2 regions of the Ilumatobacter coccineus YM16-304 genome follow, and region 2 is predicted to be linked to the other one. Evidence: predicted binding sites of a transcription regulator. Region 2 holds the regulator's gene; the other holds the start of a gene.
What was found. Region 2 encodes LexA, which represses DNA repair genes until DNA is damaged. Its sites were predicted from a motif close to CGAACNNNNGTTCG; they were not measured.
Positions count from the first base shown of each region.

Region 1: YM304_RS14750 (error-prone DNA polymerase) is a predicted target of LexA. The motif match lies at 6,309-6,322, and genes of this name have one in related genera.

Region 1 covers NC_020520.1:3,274,555-3,282,147, reverse strand. Annotated here, with positions in the region: gene YM304_RS14785 (cobalamin-dependent protein) at 2-826, shown strand; gene YM304_RS14775 (hypothetical protein) at 965-1,852, shown strand; gene YM304_RS14770 (Y-family DNA polymerase) at 1,849-3,579, shown strand; gene YM304_RS14765 (response regulator transcription factor) at 3,662-4,426, opposite strand; gene YM304_RS22715 (NUDIX hydrolase) at 4,544-5,128, shown strand; gene YM304_RS14755 (DMT family transporter) at 5,272-6,177, opposite strand; gene YM304_RS14750 (error-prone DNA polymerase) at 6,350-7,593, shown strand, end outside.
Region 2 covers NC_020520.1:2,991,680-2,999,272, reverse strand. Annotated here, with positions in the region: gene hflX (GTPase HflX) at 1-928, shown strand, start outside; gene YM304_RS13525 (aminotransferase class I/II-fold pyridoxal phosphate-dependent enzyme) at 925-2,034, shown strand; gene YM304_RS13520 (hypothetical protein) at 2,070-3,206, shown strand; gene lexA (transcriptional repressor LexA) at 3,303-3,932, opposite strand; gene YM304_RS13510 (LysM peptidoglycan-binding domain-containing protein) at 4,135-4,557, shown strand; gene nrdR (transcriptional regulator NrdR) at 4,675-5,142, shown strand; gene YM304_RS13500 (dihydrofolate reductase family protein) at 5,202-5,885, opposite strand; gene YM304_RS13495 (hypothetical protein) at 6,301-6,615, shown strand; gene YM304_RS13490 (ATP-dependent helicase) at 6,732-7,593, shown strand, end outside.

The sequences.
Region 1 (7,593 bases), 280 kb from region 2:
GATGGCAACGACGCTGACTCTTCACGAAGCCGCCGAAGAACTCGGCGTCCACTACATGACCGCGTACCGGTACGTGCGGCTCGGACTCCTCGATGCCGAGAAGGTCGGTGGCACCTGGCAGGTCGGTTCCGATGCGGTCGAGCGCTTTCGAGACGGTGAGCAGAACGGCCCCGTCGAACGTGGTACTCCGGCGCCCTGGGCGGAGCGTTTCGAGGCCCGTCTGGTCGCCGCCGACGGTGCCGGAGCGTGGGGCGTCGTCGAAGCGGCGCTCGCTGCCGGTGCCGATCTCGACGGGCTGTATCTCGACGTCGTCGCACCGGCGATGGTGTCGATCGGCGAACGTTGGGAGACCGGCGAACTCGATGTGGCGGTCGAGCATGCGGCGAGCGGGATCGTCACGCGGATCATGGGTCGCCTGGGGCACCGTTTCTCCCGCCGAGGCCGGTCACGCGGCACGGTGGTGCTCGGTGCGCCGGCCGACGAGACCCATGCCCTTCCTGTCGCGATCCTGGGCGACCTGCTCCGACTGCGGGGGTGGAACGTGCTCGACCTCGGGGCCAACACGCCGTCGGCGTCGTTCGTCTACGCCGCCAAGGCCGCCGATGTCGTGGCCGTCGGCATCTCCGTCACCAACAGCGAGTCGTTGGACTCGGCTGCCGCAGCGTGCGCGGCCATGAAGGAGGCCGATCCGGCCACCAAGATCATCGTCGGCGGTCGCGTCGTGCGAGACGGCGAGCATGCGATGTCGCTGGGGGCCGACGGCTGGGCGGCGAACGGAGCCGATCTGCACGCGCTGCTCATGTCGTGGGCGCGGCTGACGCGCTAGCCGCTCGACCGTCACCGACGCTCATTCGCCGCTCACTCGACGTCGCCGCCGGACGCATCGCGGGCGTCACCGCTGGACACGGCACGATCGTCGCCGGCCCCTTGCGTATCGAACAGGTGTTCGATACGGTTTCGAAGGATGGAACTGGCAGCACGTGATGATATTCCTTCCGACCACGACGCGTTGAGCGACGTGCTCGCGCAGCTCGGAGAACGTGTCGCCCCGGTCACGTTCGCTCGTGAGCGGACGCTGCCGATCGCCGAGCCGCTCAGCGGCCTGTTTCCCGAGCAGGCACTGGTCCGCGGGCGGGTGCTGTCGTGCTGCGGCACGGCGGCATCGTCGATGGCGTTCTCGGTGGCGAGCGAGGCGCTGGCGCAGGGCGCGTGGATGGCAGTGGTCGACGTCGACACGTTCGGAGCCGACGCGGCCGCCGAGCTCGGGGTGCCACTCGAACGCATCGTCCGGATCGAGAGCAACCCGCGGCTGTCCTCCGACGCGTCGGCCGAGGCTGCTTCCGATCGCCTGGCAGCCGAATGGATCGACGTGATGGGTGCTGCCGTCGACGGCTTCGACATCGTCGTCACCCGGGTCCCGGCGTCGTTGCGCACCGATCGCCGCCCGGCGGCGGTCCGCAAGCTCGGTTCCCGTGTGCAGCAACGCGGGGCGGTGGTCCTCGTGTTGGGCGATGCCGGTGCCCTGGGGAGCGACATCACGCTGACCACGCAGCGGACCGTCTGGGAGGGCCTCGGGCAAGGGTTCGGCCACCTCCGCTGCCGTCAGATCGAGATCGAAGCGGCGGGTCGTCGCCAGCCTCGAGCGCAGCGCTGCTCGCTGGAGCTGGTCGGAGCCGCCGGCCGCGTCGCACTACGTGCGGGGGTGGCTTCGGGTGAGTCGGCGCTCGCCGTCGTCGCCGGCGACGACCTGGCCGTCGGCCGTGCCGTCGACGCTGTCGAACTCGACCCGCAGGCCGAAGTCCTGGCCGAGATGCGTGCCGGCCTCCACGACGACCACCTCGCTGCCGGATGAGCGCCGACACCGGCGTCGACGATGCCAGCGCACGAGCGCCACGGCCGTCAGGGCCGTCACGATCGTCGGAGCCATCCGAACGTCCGGAGCGATTCATCACCATCTGGTGCCCCGACTGGCCGATCGTCGCTGCCGGCTGCCGGCCCGAGGTGCCCGCAGCGGTCATGCGATCGCATCGGGTCGTGGCCCGGTCGACCGCTGCCGCGAGTGAGGGCGTGGTCATCGGGCAGCGTCGTCGACAGGCGCAACAACGTTGTCCGCTCATCGAGCTGCTCGACGACGACCCGGCTCGTGATGCTCGAGAGTTCGAGTCGGTGGTCCGGGCGGTGGCCGACGTCGCGCCGCGCGTCGACGTGGTCGAACCCGGCTGGCTCACCGTGGCCGCAGTCGGGCCGTCGCGCTACTTCGGAGGCGACCTGGCCACCGCCGAGCACCTGGCCGACATCGTGCGACGCGCGCTCTCGAACCGGGAGGTGGCGGTCGGAGTGGGGGTGGCCGACGGGCGGTTCTCGGCGAGCGTGGCCGCTCGGTTGGCGGTGCGTCGATCGTCGCCCGTGGTGGTCGAACCGGGGGAGTCGGCGACCTTCTGTTCGCCGTTGCCGGTCGGGTGGTTGCAGACGCTCGGCGAAGTCGACGCCGACCTCGCCGACCTGTTCGTCCGGCTCGGCATGCGTCGCCTCGGTGACCTCGCTGCGTTGTCGGCCGCCGACGTGCTCGGGCGCTTCGGGCACGTCGGCGTGCATGCGCATCGCTTGGCGTCGGGAGCCGATCATCGCCCGGCCAACACCACCGATCCGGCGCCCGAACGGCGTCTGTCTCGAGTGCTCGACGATGCGGCGGGTCAGTCCGACGCCGTGGTCTTCGTCGCCAAGCAGTTGGCCGACGAACTCGCCGGTGCGCTCGGCGCCGACGGGCGAGTGTGCACCCGTCTCGTCGTCCTGCTCGAAACCGAACACGGCGAACGTTCCGAACGGTCGTGGTATCGGTCGGCCGGCATGTCGGCATCGGCGATGGTCGAGCGGGTGCGATGGCAACTCGACGGGTGGATCAACCTGCCGCGCGGCAGCGAGAACGAGATCACCGGTGGCGTTGCGCTCATCCGGTTGACCCCCGACGAGGTGCGCGCCGACGAGGGCGTGCAACTCGGGCTGTGGGGTGGGCAGTCGGAAGCCGACCGGCGAGCGGCCCGGGCGATCGCACGGCTGACCACGCTCACGTCCGAGCAGGCGGTCACGGTGCCGGTCTGGCACGGCGGTCGTCTGCCGGCCGATCGGTACCGGTGGGTGCCGGCGACCACGGTCGATCTCGATCAACGTGAACGAGCGGTGTCGCGTGCCGGTACCGGGGCCGGTCCGCACGGCCCGTGGCCGGGTTCGTTGCCGGCTCCGTCACCGGCAACGGTGTACGGCGACGGGCGTCCGGTCGAAGTGCTCGATGCCGACGGTCTCTCGGTGTCGGTCAACGGTAGAGGCATCGTGTCGGCGCCCCCGGCGGTCATGCGAGTGATGCTGGGCAGCGAAGAGGAGGGGTGGCGCCGCGGCAAAGTGCGACGCATCGAGTCGTGGGCCGGGCCGTGGCCGGTCGACCAGCAGTGGTGGGAGCCGGCGAATCATCGTCGGCTCGCGCGGTTCCAGATGGTCACCGAGGCCGACGAGTCGGGAGAGCGTCACGCGGCGCTGGTGGTCGCCGAGCACCGACGCTGGTGGCTCACCGCCGTGTACGACTGACGCGACAGCGAACGCGCAGCGTCAGATGGGTGAGCGCGTCGCTCGAAGGTGACGTCGAGGGGACGTCTGGGGGTCGGGTCGTTCAGGCGAACGTCGCGGCGCGAACCGGCGACAGTTCGAGTGCGTCGGTGACGTCGTTGGCGAGGCGGAAGCCGACACCGCGAACGGTGTGGATCACCTTGGTGCCGGGAGCGGCTTTGTCGAGCTTGCGACGCAGGTTCGACAGGTGCACGTCGACGACGTGCGTGTCGCCCACCCACTTCGGACCCCACACGGCGTCGAGGAGGTCCTCGCGAGTGCACACTTCGGTCGGGCGGCGGCAGAGCTGTTCGAGCAACGAGAACTCGATACGGGTGGTCTGCACCTCTTCGTCGTCGACTCGCACCTCACGGCGGCCGAGATCGATCACGAGCGGTCCGAGGACGATCGTCGAGGCGACCTGAGAATCCACTCGTTGCTGCATCTGGCGCGGTCGGCGGAGAAGCGCGTGGCAGCGTGCGGCGAGTTCGTCGGCGTGGACCGGCATCGACATCGCATCGTCGGCACCCGACTGGATGACCGAGGTGCGGAGGCGATGCTGGCCTTCGTTGGTGATGCAGATCAGGTACTGCTCGGACGACTCGCGCAGTTTCTCGTGCAGTGGTCGTCCGTCGGGGGCGAAGAGAAACGAATCCACCACGACGACATCGGGGGAGAACGACTCCGCGAGGAGGATGGCAGCATCTCCATCGGTCGGTGCGCTGACGCAGAACCCGGAGGCTCTGAGGCCCGCCACGGCCACACGGCGCAGGTCGTGATCGTCGACTGCGACCATGATCCGAGATGAGATGTTGATGTCGTTGTGCATTGGGAGCCCTTCCGGATCCGCCGAACCGGTGTTCAAGGTTGATGTGTTCTGAGGTATGAGCTTGTATCGGCCCCGTTCTGTCTGAACTTGAAGATGAAATGTTGACAAATTACGGAGATGTCATTTCCGGCGGCGCCTGCTACACCTGACGAGGTGATCGACGACGCGCTTCGCTCCCGGATTCGAGACGACGTCGAGGCCCGTGTCGGACTCGACGAACGCGAGGTCACGTCGAGAGCGCGATTCCTTGCGGCGTATGACGATCTCGACGATCCGCTGTCGCAGGAATCCAGCCCGATCCACGTCACCGGATCGGGCATCGTGGTGGGGCCACGCGGAGTGGTCATGCTCAAGCACAAGCGCCTCGGCATCTGGTTGCAACCCGGTGGTCACGTCGATCCCGGCGAGACGCCGTGGGCTGCCGCACTGCGCGAATCGGCAGAAGAAACCGGCCTCGACGTGTCGTTCGCCGGTCCGTTCGATGCCGATGGGGTGCCGGAGTTGATCCACCTCGACGTCCACGCCGGAGGCCGTGGCCACACGCACCTCGACCTGCGCTATCTGATCGACGGTGGAACATCCGACCCTGCGCCGCCGGACGGTGAGAGTCAAGAGATCGGTTGGTTCTCCTGGCACGACGCGATCGAGTTGGCCGACCCCGGCGTCGAGACCATCCTGCGCCACCTCGCCCCCTCGGGATGATTTCTGGCCTGGCCAAAAATCACCCTCAGACCGACCGAGAAGGTGATTTCTGGCCTGGCCGAAAATCACCTTCACGTCACCCAGGGTGGTGGCCGGCGGCGACAGGGTGATATCTGGCCTGGCCGAAAATCGTCGTGACGGTCTCAGGCGTGGCGGCGGGTGTTGGCGGTGACCACGACGTAGACGCCGGCGATCACGAGGAGACCGCCGACGAACTCGGTCAGACCGAGCACCTCGTCACGGATCAGCCAGGCGAACACCACGCCGAACACCGGAATCAGATAGGCGCTCGCCGCTGCCTGCGTCGGTGAGGCACGCTGCGTGACGAACGCCATCAACGCGAACGTGACGGCGTTGGCCGGAATCCCGGCGTACAGCACCGGGAGTAGCAGCTTCCACGACCAGGTCGTGTCGGCAGTGCCCTCGGTGACGAGGGCGAGAGGGATCAGGATCGCCGCCGACATGTACAACTGGACGCCGACGATCATGATCGGGCTGATCCCGCCGAAGTCCTTCCACCGCATGAACACGGTGCCGAAGGCCCAGGCCACCGCCGACAGCACGAGCATCCCGATACCGGTGGCCGCCGCGTCGCCCGACAGCGACGGCGATGCCAAGACGGCCGTGCCGGCGAAGCCGACGATCAGTCCGACCGCTCCGAGCCGGTTCACTCTGGCTCCGAGGAGCGCGAACGAGAGCAGTGCGGTGAACAGCGGCATCGTGCTCGACACCAGCGACGCCACGCCGGCCGGTACCCGCTCGATGCCCAAGACCAGCAGGGCGCTCGACACGGTGGTGATGCTGAACGACACGACGAAGATGCGGCCGTAGTCGCCGAGCTTCGTCGGGAGTCGCTGACCGCGAGCCAACGCGAAGGTCAGCAGCGCCGTGCCACCCGCCACGGTGCGCATGCCCGCCAACAGCAGTGGTGTGGTGCGTTCGAGGGCGAACTTGATGACGGTGAAGTTGAGACCGATCAACGCCGCGATCAGGCAGACGAGCGCCAACACGACCTTGGGGTGCAGTCTCGCCGCCGACTCGGAACTCATGAACGGCCCATCATGACGCAGCGCGTCACCGATGCGATGCCCCACGAGCGCCCGGTCGGCGTGACGTTCGACCACTGCATGGAGAGTGCCGCCTGAGCACCGTGTGGATGCCGCCGAGAATCCAACTCGATCGAACTTGTGTTCGTAGCACATGTGTTCGATACTGGGGTGGATGGGCTTCAACAACCCCTCCTGGTCATGGAGTGAACTCGAGGCCACGTTGTCCGACACGCCCACCGGGCGCAGTCCGACACCGAAGGCTCCGCGCACCGGACGAGACGGTCGCGCCCCCGGATCGCCGTCGTGGAACGCCGGTGGCGACGGTCCGGCCTGGAGCCGCAAACGCCAGCCGTTCGAAGCACCCGACGATCTGTCTGGCCGCTCCGCTGATCGTGGAGGCGAGTGCCGCGTTCCCTATGCCGAACTGCACTGCCACACCAACTTCTCGTTCCTCGACGGCGCCTCGCACCCGGAAGAGCTCGCGAGCGAAGCGGCCCGTCTCGGCCTCGAGGCGTTGGCGGTCACCGACCACAACGGGTTCTACGGGATCGTCCGGTTCGCCGAAGCGGCCAAGGCCGTCGGGTTGCCGACGGTGTTCGGCACCGAGATCACCCTCACCGCTCGCCCCGACGGGCGACTGCTCGACCGCCGAGTCGCCCGGACCGAAGCCGACACGCAGATGCAGATAGACACCGGCTTGGTGCCCGACTCGCACGCTCCCGACCCGGCCGGCACACACCTCGTGGTCCTCGCCGACGGTCCCGACGGCTACGCCAGGTTGTCGCGGTTGCTCAGTCAGGGCCATCTGGCGGGGGAGAAGGGGGCTCCACAGTTCGCATTCGACGACATCGTCGACGGGTTGGTCACCGACACGCACTGCCACGGCTGGGTGCTCACCGGTTGTCGCAAAGGTGCGGTACCCGCAGCGTTGGTCAACGACGGGCCGGCGGCCGCCGAACGCGAACTGCGTCGACTCGTCGATGCGTTCGGCTCCGACCGAGTGCTCGTCGAACTGTGGGATCACGGAGACCCCGCCGACTCCGAACGCAACGACGGCCTCCACGAGCTCGCCCAGCGAGTCGGCGTCGAGTGCGTGGCGACCAACAACGTCCACTACGCCACTCCCGCACAGCGCAAGCTGGCCACCGCGCTCGCAGCGGTGCGGTCTCGGCGCAGCCTGACCGACGTCGATGCGTGGCTCCCGTCGTCGGCGGGTGCACATCTGCGGTCGGGTGCCGAGCAGGCCGAACGGTTCAAGCGGTTCCCGGGTGCGGTCGAGATCGCGGCCGAGGTCGGACGAGCCGCAGCGTTCGACCTCGCCCTCGTCGCCCCGAAGCTGCCGCCGTTCCCGTGTCCGGAGCAGCCCGACGGGTCGCGTCTGTCGGAGATGGAGTTCTTGCGCGAGGTCGTGGCCCG
Region 2 (7,593 bases):
ACTGCGTCGCGGCAAGAACGCCAAGATGTCGCAGCAGCGCGGTGGCGTCGGCGCACGCTTCGGTGGCGGCGAGACGAAGATGGAAGTCGACCGTCGTCGGATCATGCGGCGGATCAACAAGCTCGAGAAGGACCTCAGCGCCCTCGCCGAGACCCGCGCCCTGCAGCGCCAGGGCCGACGTCGGTCGGGACTCGCGTCGGTGGCGATCGTCGGGTACACCAACGCCGGCAAGTCGACGCTGCTCAACCAGCTCACACAGTCGGGCGTGCTCACCGAAGATCGCCTGTTCGCCACGCTCGACCCGACCACGCGCCGCCTCGCGCTCCCCGGTGGTGAGCCCGTGCTCCTCACCGACACCGTCGGCTTCATCAGCCGCCTGCCCCACGGTTTGGTCGAATCGTTCAAGGGCACGCTCGAAGTCGCTGCGTTGGCCGACTACTTGGTCCATGTCGTCGACGTGACCGCTCCCGACCCCGAAGGCCAGATCGCCGCAGTGCACGAAGTGCTGCGCGAGATCGAAGCGTCGGCGGTTCCGGAGCTGCTGGTGTTCAACAAGGCCGATGCCGACCCGATCGCCGCGAAGGAACTCGTCGAGTCGCACCCCGGCTCGGTGGCGTTGAGCGCTCGCACCGGCGAGGGCGCCGACGTGTTCCTGCGGACGATCGGAGATCGGTTGCGATCGCTGAGCGTGGTGTACGAACTGGTCGTGCCGTACGACCGAGGTGACGTGCTCGCATCGATCCACCGCGAAGGTGAGGTCGTGTCGGTGGGCGACGGCGAGACCGAGTGGACCATCCGGGCTCGTCTCTCCGACGCGTCCGCCGGACGACTCGACGAGTTCGTCGTCGGAGACGATGCGCCTGCCGACGATCGGGCGAGCGCCGACACCGATCGGAGCGACGCCGAACCGAGCGAGGAGACCCTGTGACCACCGGATTCGTTCCGCCCCCGTATCCGTACGATCGGCTCAACGACCTGAAGGCACGCATCCTCGATCGGCACGAGTCGCTCGTCGACCTGTCGGTCGGCACCCCGTTCGATCCGCCACCGGCGGTGGTCATCGACGCGCTGTCGTCGAGCGGGACCGAACGCTCGTATCCGCCAAGTGTCGGCACGCCCGCCTTCCTGGCGTCGGCGGCGTCGTGGATGAATCGGCGCTTCGGGGTCGACATCGCCCCCGCACAGATCGGCGCCACGATCGGGTCGAAGGAGATGGTCGCGTCAGTGCCGCAGTTCCTGCATCTGCGCACGCCCGAACGTGACACCGTGTTGTACCCGGCGATCTCGTATCCGAGCTACGAGATGGGAGCGACTCTGGCCGGGCTGCGCGCCGTGCCGGTGCGATTCCGCAACGACGGCACACTCGACATCGACTCGATCGACCCGGACGACGCGCGTCGAGCACTCCTCTTGTGGATCAACAGCCCGGGCAATCCCACGGGCCAACTCGACGATCTCGAAGCCGCGGCACGCTGGGGTCGCGAGCACGACGTCCCCGTGTTCTCCGACGAGTGCTACGTCGAGTTCACCTGGACCGGCAACGGCCGCAGCATCCTCGAACACGGCACCGACGGCGTGGTCGCCGTGCACTCCCTGTCGAAGCGCTCGAACCTCGCCGGTGTGCGAACCGGCTTCTACGCCGGCGACGCCGACCTCGTCCACTACCTCCGCGAGGTCCGTAAGCACGCGGGCATGATGGTGCCCGGACCGGCGCAGGCTGCAGCGGTCGCCGCCTTGGACGACGACGAGCACGTCGACGTCCAGCGCGCTCGCTACCGGGCTCGCTTGGATCTGCTCGCCGAGGTGATCGGCGAATGGTCGGGCACGCCCGTGCCGCTGCCCGACGGCGCGTTCTATCTGTGGATCCCGGTCGACGACGGCTGGGCGTTCGCCGAACGCCTCGCCGATGCCGGCGGTGCGTTGGTGAGCCCGGGTGAGTTCTACGGAGCCGATGGGACGGGATTCGTCCGCGTGGCCGTGGTACAACCTGACGAACAGATCGAGTTGGTCGCCCAGCGCCTGCGGGCCGGCTGACCAGCGACACGACGACGACCACGAGCGGAGCAGTCATGGCGAGCGAGTCCGAACCGAAACGCACCAAGATGATCGTGCTGGGCGTAGCCCTCGTGGTCGTCGGGCTCGTCGCGGCGATCGCGCTGTGGACAGCGGGCGGCTCGCGACGGACCGACGCCGTCGCCAACCTGGCTCGCGCCCCCATCGGCTGCGACACGACGCTCGACTTCTCGGTGGCGGGGGAGTACCTCGTCTTCGTCGAATCGAAGGGCACGTTCGCCGAGGTGCGTGGCGACTGTGAGGCATCGGGGGACTACGAGCTCGGAGCGTCACGGCCACAGATCGACATCACGGTGCTCGACCCGGACGGGCGTCAGCTCGAACTCGACGACCGCAGCGACACCGTCACCTACTCGACGTCCGACTACGTGGGGCGCTCGGTGCTGGCACTCGAGGTGGACGAGCCCGGTGACCACGTGATGCGTGTGGAGGCCTCGAGCACGGCAGAGTTCGCCGTGGCCGTGGGTCGCGATCCCAACTCCGGGGTGGCGTTGTTGCGTGGCGCCGCCGTCGCCATCGGCCTGTTGGGCCTCGTCGTCGGGCTGTTGCTCGCCATGGTCGCCGGTCGAAAGCGTCAGCCCGCCGGACCGGGGTGGACCCCGGCACAGCCGCAACCGCAGGGTGCCTGGCCACAGGCCCATCCGCCGTACCAGCAGCCGACGCAGCCGCCCTACACGCAACCCACGCAACCGCCGTACGCGCAGCCGGGTCCGGGTCAGGGTGCGCCGCAGCCGCCCGCCGGACCGTCGCCGTACCACGCGCAGGGGACGCCACCCACGTACGGGGGGTACGGACAGCCGGGTCAGTACCCGTCGTCGACGCAACCGCACGACGATCGCCTGCCGCAACCTCCTCCGCCCAGTGCCGCCCCGATGTGGGCGAACCCGGCTCCGACGGTGCCGAACGCCAACCCGTTCGCGCCACCGGCGGGCCATCCGAGCGCGGCACCGACGGGTGGCGTCGGCCAGGTGCCCGGACAGCCGGGGTCGGGCAGCGGCGACGGCGAGACCGGGTGGCCGGGCGACGACACGCCCACCCCACCGAGAGGGGTCGAGGTCACGCAGGCAGACCCGTCGGCGGCGCCGACGGAGGTCGACCGTTGGAACACGAGTCGTCCGCCGACCTCGGACTGAGTTCGAGGCGTCGCCCCGTCCGATCGTGGGTGATGCCCGTCGATCGACCGTCGGGGCGCTCCCGAGCGCCGGCGCCGGGAGCGACGAGCGTCGAAATCAGTAGCGGCGCATGACGGTGACGACCTTGCCGTACACCTCGACTTCGTCGGCGCGGAACGTCATCGGTTCCATGCTCGAGTTGGCCGGGATCAGGGTGACGTCGGCGCCCGACCGTTCGTAGGTCTTGACGGTCGCCTCGCCGCCGGGGATACCGGCCACGACGATGTCGCCGTTGTTGGGGTGATCGACCTGCGATGCGACGACGAAGTCCTTGTCGAGGATGCCGAGTTCGATCATCGAGTCACCGCGCACGCGCAACATGAAGAGCTCGCCTTCGCCGGTGAAGTCGGCCGGGAGCGGCAACAGCTCTTCGACGTTCTCTTCCGCGAGCACGTCGGTGCCGGCCGCCACGTCGCCGACGAGTGGGACGTGACGGGTGGGGCGGCGTTCCATGACGGCGCCGCTGTTCGGGTCGTAGCGGACCTCGATCGCCCGCGGCTTGCTCGGGTCACGGCGCAGATACCCGAGTCGCTGCAGCGTGTTGAGGTGGCTGTGCACCGTGGAGGGGGACGTGAGGCCCACGGCCTCGCCGATCTCGCGCACCGACGGCGGGAAACCGCGCTCTCGCATCTGCTGTTCGATGAACGTCAGGATGTCGCGCTGGCGCTTGCTGATCTTTGGGGCCATACGAACACTCTAGGTATCGATCGGTGCGCAGTCAAACACCCGTACGACAAACGTGTGTTCGAAAAAGTTGTCCGAACGGGTTGACGCGGTGGCCGGGCCGTGGTTCACTGGCGCTTCTTCGATCGAACACACGTTGGGTGAACCGCTCCGAAGCGAACACTCGACGAACAGTCACAACGTCCGCTCTGTTGGGGAGAGAACCATGACCATCGCAACCGCCGCACCACGACACATCGACGGGTTCCGCATCGGCGCCTACCAGCGTCCCATCACGTCCGAACGTCGCCCGGCGGCCGCTCGGGCCGCAAGCGCATCGCCTCGTCCCAACTACGTCGCCCGGCGCCTCGTCGCCGTCGCGGTCACCCTGCTCACGATCGCCACGCTCGCCGTGGTGATCAGCGGTGTGCTGGCGAGCTTCGGAGGCGGTCCTGCCGCTGCCTCCGAAGTCTCGCCGGCGAACACCGAATCGGTCGTGCGCACTCACGTCGCCCGGTCGGGCGACACCATGTGGTCGATCGCGTCGACCTACCGTGGTGACATCGATCATGGCCGGTACCTCGATGCGTTGATCCGTGCCAACGGTGGCGTCGGCATCATCGCCGGTCAAGCCGTCCAACTGCCCTGATCAGCGCCCTGGCGAGATCTCGCCACGAACTCGCCGTCGGAGCGCTGTGGTCACGCCGAGGCACTCGTATGAGAGGTGTCGCTTCGGTCGACAACAGGTAGAGGTACGCTGGACGCCGTGCATTGCCCCGCCTGCCACGTCGATGACACGAAAGTCGTCGATTCCCGGCTGGCCGAGGAAGGCAGCGCGATCCGCCGCCGCCGGCAATGTGTCGGGTGTGCGCACCGCTTCACCACCTTCGAGCGCGTCGATCACGTTCCCCTCACGGTGATCAAGTCGACGGGCGACGTGCAGCCGTTCGATCGTGCCAAGGTCGTCGCCGGCCTGAGCGCCGCCACCAAGGGGCGCGGCGTCGACGACGAGGCGCTCGAACAGATGGCGACCCGGGTCGAAGACGCCGTGCGCCTGCGCGGGAGCGAGGTCACCACCAGTGATGTCGGGCTCACCGTCCTCGACGAACTCCGCTGCGTCGACGACGTGTCGTACCTGCGCTTCGCGAGCGTCTACAAGAACTTCAACGGCGCGTCCGATTTCAACCGTGAGATCGAACTGCTCGAGAAGACCTCCGCACCGCAGCCGTCCTGACCGTCGCGTCCAGACCGTCATGCCTGACGCCGCTCGGCCCGAGTGGCCGGTTCGCCGGGTCAGCGCAGGCGTCGCCAGCGGCTGAAGACGAACGACTGGTCGTCGATCAGGAGTTGCTCGAGTTCGAATCGGTGCGTCACGTCCGGGCCGTCGTGCACGAGCCGGGGGCCGGCTCCGCCGATGGTCGCCGGGGAGGTGGTGATGTTCATCTCATCGAAGAGGTCGGCTGCGGTGAAAGCCCCGTTGACCGTGGGGCCGCCCTCGGCCTGGACGAACGCAGCGCCCGGGCAGAGATCCGGAATCGATGCGATCGCCGCGTGCAGATCGATGTCATCGTCCCCGGCGCGGATCACGTCGATCGCATCGTCGCTGATCTCGGCTCGTGTCGTGGTGATGATGAACCCCGATCCGGAGGTGAACAGCTCGGTGTTCGTGTCGACATCGCCCGAGCGAGTGAGCACGCCGATTCGTTGCCCCGGCTTCTTGGGTGGTCCGTAGCCTTCGCCCGCGACGGTCGACGAGCCGACCACGACCACGTCGGCGATCTGGCGCAGTCGGCTGAGCACGCCGATGTCGTTCTCGCTCGAGAGTCCGCCCGAGGCGCCGTCGAGCACGGTCGATCCGTCGATCGAGGCGACCATCGAGAGACCGACCCACGGGCGGTCGGAGCGTGTGCCGAGGGGAGCGGCGTAGGCCTCGGCGATGGTGATCTGCCGATCCGGGGTGGGAAGGAGTTGGCGCATCACGTACAGCCTGCCACGCCTCGCGGCCGGTCGCTGTGCCGCTGAGCTGGGGATTCGTCGCCGTGATCGATGCACGGCCTCGGCGCGCGGAACGGCGGCCGGGTGGAGACTGGCCGGCGATCGCGGAACGGCCGGTGCCGAGGCTCGGATCGAGACCTCCAGCAGCGCAGACATCCACAGGCCGTGCACAGGGTTGTCCCACCAGAAAAACTGGAATTCACAGGGTTGTCCACTTCCGTTGCACAGGGGTTCACCTCTAGGTTGTCTTGCGTTGCCGGCTGCGGCGGCTCACACGGCAAGACGGTGTCGACGAGCGTGCCTTCCGAGGCCCGCGTCGATGCTTGGGGGGCAGTTCCCTGTACCTGTGTTGAACGCCGCGGCCGGCCTGTCACTCTCCACGACTAGCGTCGCGAGGATGGAGGACTCATCGCTCGCCACGCCGTCGTCGGCCGACGGTGGCATGCCGTTCTCCGATGCCGAGTTGACCGAACTCGCGCTCGCCGCCGATCCGTCGATCGAACCCGATGTCGATGCGGTGCCGTTCGGCGCCGGCGACCCCGGCGCGGCGCTGCTGCCCGAGTGGTACATGCCCGCCACGCTGCGCGCCGAGGCCTTCGGCGCCACCCGTCGGCGGCGGGCCTGGATGGTGTGGGCCATCATCGCCTCGTTGTTGATCGTCAACGGCTACGGGCTCTGCGTCACCTACGGCTTCCCCGAGATCGCCTGGTAGCCCGAGGCCGGGCCATCGGCCAGGCATGCGAACCCGTGCCGAGACGGCCGGGTCCGTCGGCGAGTGCTGGATCGAACAAGTGTGCGGTCCGGGACTCGGTTGGGTAAGTTCTCCGCATGGCGATTTCGTGCGCATATTGCGGTGGAGAGCACGACCGACCCGCACAGGTGCGCCAGTGCTGGACCGACAACGGGGAGCAGGAGGTCGACCTGCCGAGCGCCGAGGTACCGCCTCCCGACGACGCCGCGTTCCTCGGGAACACCGCACCGCCCAGGTCTGCCACCGCATCGCGTCCGCCGGCCCCGAGCACGGCGTCAGCACGACCGGCCGCCGTTCGCGAGGTGGCCCGAGGCGTGGCACCGGCGCGTCCCGGCCCCGATCGTCTCGGTCGTCACCTCATCGTCGCACCCGGCGATCCCGCCACCGGAGTGTGGGCCGACGCCAAGCGCATCAGCATCGACCAAGGGGTGCTGGGTGCGCCCGACCAAGCGGTCGTCTTCTTGCGGGCGGCCGCGCTCGCCGGCGAGCGGTTGGTGATCGAACTGGCGGTCGATTTCGAACGTCAGCCGATGCTGATGACCGACGCAGCGCCCGAGGCGGTCGGTGCCAAGTTCTCGTTCGCCGGCGACGAGCTCCATCTCCTGATCTGGGCCAACTCGGTCGACGCACGCGGAGCGCAACCGTCGTGGCTCGCGCTCGACCACGCCATCGCCGCCGGCCTGGCCGCAACCGACGACGGCGTCGGCGACGTGACCCTGCCCGACGGGACGCGGGCATGGATCGATGGCGGGCCGATGCGGTTCGTCGATCCGATCGACGGCGTGGCCGTCATCCATGCCACTGCGATCGACCACGCTTCGTTCGACGTTCCGATCACCAACACGTGTGCTGCCGACCTGGCGCCCGATCAACTCGCAGCGGTGACGCACCCGGGTGGTGCAGCACGCATCATCGCCCCGGCGGGCTCCGGCAAGACGC